2 regions of the Metabacillus sediminilitoris genome follow, and region 2 is predicted to be linked to the other one. Evidence: predicted binding sites of a transcription regulator. Region 2 holds the regulator's gene; the other holds the start of a gene.
What was found. Region 2 encodes CtsR, which represses protease genes until heat stress. Its sites were predicted from a motif close to ATGGTCAATAAAGGTCAAACA; they were not measured.
Positions count from the first base shown of each region.

Region 1: clpP (ATP-dependent Clp endopeptidase proteolytic subunit ClpP) is a predicted target of CtsR. The motif match lies at 1,305-1,325, and genes of this name have one in related genera.

Region 1 covers NZ_CP046266.1:4,952,786-4,956,210, forward strand. Annotated here, with positions in the region: gene GMB29_RS23940 (NanQ anomerase/TabA/YiaL family protein) at 1-192, opposite strand, end outside; gene GMB29_RS23945 (hypothetical protein) at 353-709, opposite strand; tRNA gene GMB29_RS23950 (tRNA-Arg) at 1,035-1,110, opposite strand; gene clpP (ATP-dependent Clp endopeptidase proteolytic subunit ClpP) at 1,448-2,047, shown strand; gene GMB29_RS23960 (HPr family phosphocarrier protein) at 2,730-2,987, opposite strand; gene whiA (DNA-binding protein WhiA) at 3,015-3,425, opposite strand, start outside.
Region 2 covers NZ_CP046266.1:108,242-111,666, reverse strand. Annotated here, with positions in the region: gene clpC (ATP-dependent protease ATP-binding subunit ClpC) at 1-384, opposite strand, end outside; gene GMB29_RS00575 (protein-arginine kinase McsB) at 381-1,478, opposite strand; gene GMB29_RS00570 (protein-arginine kinase activator protein McsA) at 1,481-2,032, opposite strand; gene GMB29_RS00565 (CtsR family transcriptional regulator) at 2,048-2,509, opposite strand; gene GMB29_RS00560 (MgtC/SapB family protein) at 2,635-3,330, opposite strand.

The DNA of each region.
Region 1 (3,425 bases), 760 kb from region 2:
TTCCCAACGTCCTTGTTCAGTATGAATAGTCTCATATTCTTGAATTAAAACAAAAATGTTATCTTCCTCAATTTCGTATTTACCAGGTGTTAATGAATTCAAGTCATTATCAATAAGAAATTGAAGTCCTTTTTTTATACGAGGATGAAGGCCATAATATAATTCAGCATTTGAAAGTTTATCGATTATCAAAGTTATCCCCCATTAAATTCAAAATAAAATCAATTATTAATTATAAGGTATAACAAATTTGTTTACCATTTTATGAGGTTAATTTATGTGGCATTTTTCTACGATTGTTTATTAATCAAGTTAAAAAAGAGCCATTTAATTGATGAATCTTATTAAATAATTATTCCCTTTTTATTATTAATTCTCTTGTTTTCTTGCCTACAGTTGAATCAACTTTCTCGACTTCACTATTCAGTAGCAAGTGCAATTTTAGTACTTTATTTGGTGTTATTTTACCTTTTCCGTGAATCAATTTATACATTCTAGGTCCAATTATTGAATCAAAATCTAATACCATTGCTTCCTCATTTGGTAAGTAGGTAACTTGTGGAATATTTTCAGGAGTTTTCACTGTCATTTTGTTTTCGTCTCTACCTCTTTGAAATAATATTAGTTCATTGTTTTTATCAATGCCACCTAATATAAACATAGAATCCAAATGCTTATTTTGTTCGTTATACATTATATCTTGAAGCAAATTTGAAATTTCATGTAAGTCATTTGGTCTTGCCTATATGGCACAGCTCCAAGCATTCTTGTAAAAACTCCGTATGATCCTCCAAAAACATTAAATTTATTAGTATCAAATCCTCTTTTATTATTTTTGTCAATTAAATAGTGTATGGAAATATTATACTAAATGTTGTATTAGTTTTTATTTCTTATAATAAATTTTCTTATCCATAAAAAAACATGCACTTATCGAACTTAAGGTTTGCAAAATGTTTGCAAACCTCTTTTTCACAAAAAAATAGCAAGGATCTGAGATCAACTCAGACCCTTGCTATTTTTGACTTCTATGACGCGCTCGGAGGGATTCGAACCCCCGGCAGACGTGGTACCGGAAACCACCGCTCTATCCAACTGAGCTACGAGCGCAAATATAACACCAGTAACGAAAATTATACGGGAACTTTCCGGTAATTTCAACTGTCTTTTTAAACCAACTTATTTTTTGCTTCGTAAGCATGGCCGTTTGAAACATGGAAAATTTGGGAAACATGAATACATGTTATGCGTAAACGGAACATAGAATGGTATAGACAAAGTTCGTGAAGGTTCTTCAGTCTTTTCGTTTGACCTTTATTGACCTTAGTTGTATGATGGAACTACATAAAGAATTACTTATTTATGCTTAACACTGTACTTAAGGATTACATAAAAATCACTATATATCCTTAGTACAATCTTTCTTATTACGAAGGAGGAATAGAAAATGAATTTAATCCCTACAGTTATTGAACAAACAAACCGTGGTGAGCGTGCTTACGACATTTACTCCCGTCTTTTAAAAGACCGTATTATTATGCTTGGTAGTGGTATTGATGATAATGTGGCAAACTCAATCGTATCACAGCTATTATTCTTAGAAGCGGAAGATCCAGAAAAAGATATTTCAATCTATATTAACAGCCCTGGTGGATCGATTACAGCTGGTATGGCGATTTACGATACAATGCAATTTATTAAACCACAAGTTTCAACTATTTGTATCGGTATGGCTGCTTCTATGGGTGCATTCCTACTTGCTGCTGGTGAAAAAGGGAAACGCTATGCCCTTCCTAACAGTGAAGTCATGATTCACCAACCACTTGGCGGAGCACAAGGTCAAGCGACTGAAATCGAAATCGCTGCTAAGCGTATTCTTTTCTTACGTGACAAATTAAACCAAATTTTATCTGAGCGTACTGGCCAGCCTCTAGATGTGATCGAGCGTGATACAGAGCGTGATAACTTTATGACAGCAAGCCGTGCATTAGAGTATGGCTTAGTTGATAAAGTGTTAGATCGCAATGTACTTGATAGCAAAAAGTAATTTTGGAAAGAATCTAGCTTTTTTTAGGTATCGGGTTGTCATACTTGGTGCTAATATGAAAAGCACATCATGATTTAAAGCGTGAATTCATACTAGAATTCACGCTTTTTTTTTCAAATAAAATTAGCGTTATATAATCTTGATGAGGGGCCTTGACCGCTTTAATTTCTTTCAAAAAGTCCTTCATAAACTCGATGAAGGACCTTTTCCGCTTTATTTTCTTTTAAAAGGTCCTTCATAAACTCGATGAGAGACCTTTTCCGCTTTATTTTCTTTCAAAAGGTCCTTCATAAACTCGATGAGAGACCTTTTTCGCTTTATTTTCTTTCAAAAAGTTCTTCATAAACTCGATGAAGGACCTTTTCCGCTTTATTTTCTTTCAAAAAGTCCTTCATAAACTCGATGAAGGACCTTTTCCACTTTATTTTCTTTCAAAAGGTCCTTCATAAACTCGATGAAGGACCTTTTCCACTTTATTTTCTTTCAAAAAGTCCTTCATAAACTCGATGAAGGACTTTCCCCACTTTATTTCCATTCAATAGATCCTTCATAACTTTGATGAAACTCTTATTTTCGTGTTAGCTACCTTTTTGTCCTTGATCTTTTTTATTATCCTTTATCTGTACAATAATATCTGTTAAAAAAGCACACCGCTTAATGTAAAAGCGGTGTGCTTATCTATTTATCCTTCTTGTTGCACATAAGCTGCTAACGTTTCAACTGCTTCTTGTTCGTCATTGCCTTCAGCAATAAGAGTAATTTCAGATCCAGAGCTGACCGCTAAGCTCATAAGACCCATAATACTTTTTGCATTAACTTTTTTACCATCTTTCTCTAGGAAAACATCTGATGAAAAACGGTTTGCTTCTTGCACAAATAATGCGGCTGGGCGAGCTTGTAATCCCGTTTTCAGGTAAACTTCAACTTTCTTTTCAATCATATTTATCTCCTCTTCTCTTCTTTATATTTATTTTAATGATAGCGGTTGGCCTGATCTTAGTTGGTCAGCAATTTGGTCTAATTTGCGCAAGCGATGGTTAATACCAGATTTGCTAATTGTTCCGCTTGATACCATTTCACCAAGTTCTTTTAATGTGACATCTTGATATTCGACTCGCAGCTTTGCAATTTCCCGAAGCTTTTCAGGTAATGCTTCTAAGCCGATTCTATCATCGATGAAGCGAATATTTTCAACCTGCCTTAATGCTGCGCCAATTGTTTTATTAAGATTAGCTGTTTCGCAGTTCACTAAGCGATTGACAGAGTTCCTCATGTCACGGACAATTCTTACATCCTCAAATCGTAGCAATGCTTGATGTGCACCTATGACATTTAATAACTCTGTTATTTTTTCTGCTTCTTTGAGATACGTAATAAA
Region 2 (3,425 bases):
ACCTAGATTATTCAGTACTCGTGCAGCAACTCCTTCGCCTTCACGAATTAAGCCAAGTAATATATGCTCTGTTCCAACATATGAATGACCTAACTTTCTCGCTTCATCCATAGAAAGCTCAATAACTTTCTTTGCCCGCGGTGTGTAATGAATTGTTTGAGAAGCATCTTGGCCTCTGCCAATTAAGCCTTCAACCTCTTTTTGGATTTTTTCAGGACCTAAGCCTAATGCTAATAAAGCTTTAGCAGCTATTCCTTCACCTTCACTAACAAGCCCTAAAAGAATGTGCTCTGTTCCAATATTATTATGACCTAAACGAACTGCTTCCTCTTGTGCTAATGCAAGTACCTTTTGAGCGCGCTCTGTAAATCTTCCAAACATCATGATTCATCATCCTCCATCCGTTTTTTACGTTCCATTTCTAAATTCAACCGTTCTCTAATTAAAGCTGCACGGCGAATATCTCTCTCATTTGGACGTAATGGTCCACCAAAATATTGTTGTAAAAATCCAGGTTGAGTTAAAATCATAAGTTCATTTAGAATAGTGCGAGATAGATCTTTTATAATTCCTAAATCAATACCCAATCGAACATCTGATAAACACTTTGCTGTTTCACTAGATTCAATAATACGACTATACGTTAACGTACCTAAAGATCTGAACACTCTATCTTCTAACTGATTTTGGGAGCTGTTGTAAAGAGCTTCACGAGTTGTTCTTTCTTGGGTTATTAATTGTTGAACTACACTGATAAGGTCTTCAACGATGTCTTTTTCGGATTTCCCTAGTGTTATTTGGTTCGAAATCTGAAAAATATTGCCAACTGCCTCGCTGCCCTCACCATAAATACCTCTTACCACTAGCCCCAAATGGTTAATAGCGGGAATAATTCGATTTATTTTCTGTGTTAGAACCATTGCTGGTAAGTGCATCATAACAGATGCCCTTAATCCTGTACCTACATTTGTTGGACAACTTGTTAAATAACCACATTGTTCATCAAACGCGTAATCTACTTCTTCTTCAATCCAATTATCAAACTTATTTGCCATTTCTAATGCCTCTCCCAGTTGTAACCCAGGAAATAGACACTGAATTCGGATGTGATCTTCTTCATTTATCATAATACTTACTTCTTCGTTTTCAGAAAGTAAGCATCCTCCAAAAATAGCATTCTCAGATAAGTTCGGACTGATTAAATGCTTTTCGACTAACACCCTTTTTTGAATTGGCTGTAATTCATTCATTTTTAGTAACTCTAACCTGCCAATTTTGGGGAATGTTTTGTTTTTTAATGTTGTTTCAAAAAAATGTAGAACTTCTTGTGATTCTTCATACGTGGAGAGCGTCGGAAAATTAAACTTTTCGATATTACGTGCTAAACGAATCCGACTGCTTAATACAATATCTGAATCAGGTCCTTCCTTGTTCATCCACGAACTCATTGCATGATTCATAAAATTTTGGAGTGACACTATTAAGATCCCTCCTCTTGTGAGCTACTCAATTTCTTTTCAAGAGATCTAATTTCGTCTCTTACCATTGCAGCTTGCTCAAACTCTTCTTGGATAATAAACTCATGAATTTTATTTTTCAACCCTTCTATTTGCTTGCGTATATGGATATCTCCTCCAATACGTTCAGGAATCTTCCCTGTATGAACTGTATTTCCTCCATGCACACGCTTAAGGATTGGATTGATATAAATATTAAATGTATGATAGCAATTTGAACAGCCAAAACGTCCAGTTTGTTTAAATTGAGAAAATGTCATTTTACATCTGTCACATTGAAGTTCATCACCAGTATTAAAGACTTTTTGTTCTTTCTTCTTATGAAGATCAGCTTCAATATTAAGTAAACCAGTAAGTAAATTATTTAAAGAAAAGCCCGTGTTAGCATTAAACATAAAAAGTTCACTGTTTTCTTGTGCACAATGCTCACAAATATGAACTTCTGTTTTTTCACCATTGACTACCTTCGTAAAGTGAAACGTTGCCGGTCTTTCCTTACACTCTTGGCATATCATCCGTCTCCCCTTCTTTCACTTGTATTTCAATGTTGTTATCATGGCCTTAAACATCCTTGCTCTTAACTCATCCCTATGTGGGAGATCTATATATAGGACTGAGCGATCAATCACGCTTAACATTAATTTTGCTTCACGAGCAGAAATCACTTTTTCTCTTATTAGCCGACCTATAATGTCTTCCGCAGAAGCTTGTGAAAGTCGATTTTGAATTAAGTGTAAGATTTGGTCTAGTAGATGGGCTTGATTATTCGATTGCACTTTTATAATACGTATATAACCGCCCCCGCCGCGCTTACTTTCTACAACATACCCTCTCTCAATTGTAAATCTGGTATTTATTACATAGTTTATCTGTGAAGGCACACACTGAAATTTATCGGCAATTTCACTCCGTTTAATTTCAACGATTTCTTTGCCACTATTGTCCAGTACATGTTTAAGATACTGTTCAATAATGTCTGAAATATTTCTCACTCAACCTCCCCCTCACTGACTTTGACTATATTTGACTATAGTCATACTATAAATGGAACAGAAAAATTTTTCAACTCTTCTGTCTCATTTTAAATATTGCCAAAATAAGTTCAGGTAAAACGTACTTAAAATATTTTTTCCACTTCATCAATTTCTACTAAAATTTCCCCTAAATCGGCATGAAATAGAGAAGAAATGTCAAAGTCTAACTGATACTGAAACATTGCATGATTATTTTTATCCTTACTGCAGGATGTCAAAGTTATTTTATGTACTGTTACGCCATAGGGTGCTAGTTTCGCTATTACTTGATCAATGGTTGTCTTTTGTGAATGGACCACTATTTTCATTTTCTTTCTTGTTCTTTTAACATTCATATATTTTTCAAGTCGATTTAAAAATACCAAACACATTAATACAATTACAGTAGTAAAAAATGCAATAACATACATACCTGCTCCAATAACTAAGCCTAACCCAGCAACAATCCAAATGGATGCAGCTGTCGTTAACCCTCTTATCGTTGCACCTTTCACAAGAATCGTACCCCCGCCTAAAAAACCGATACCGCTGATGACATACGATGGAATCCTAGCTGGATCAAACTGAACTTGGGAAGTATGACGTTCTATATAATTTTCAAATCCATATAGAGATAATATCATCATTAAACATGAACCTAATCCTACTAGTAAATGTGTCCGAAAACCAGCAGGATGATTATTAAACTCTCTTTCTAGCCCTATTAAACCGCATAAAACTGTTGCGATTAATATACGAGTAAACATGATATATGTATCTTGATTTAAAAACTCAAACATATTCAATCTTGTCTCCTCTTTTGCCTAAATAAATGATCTAATATATATATACTCAAATCATTATTTTTAAACACATTTATTAATAAAAATAAATA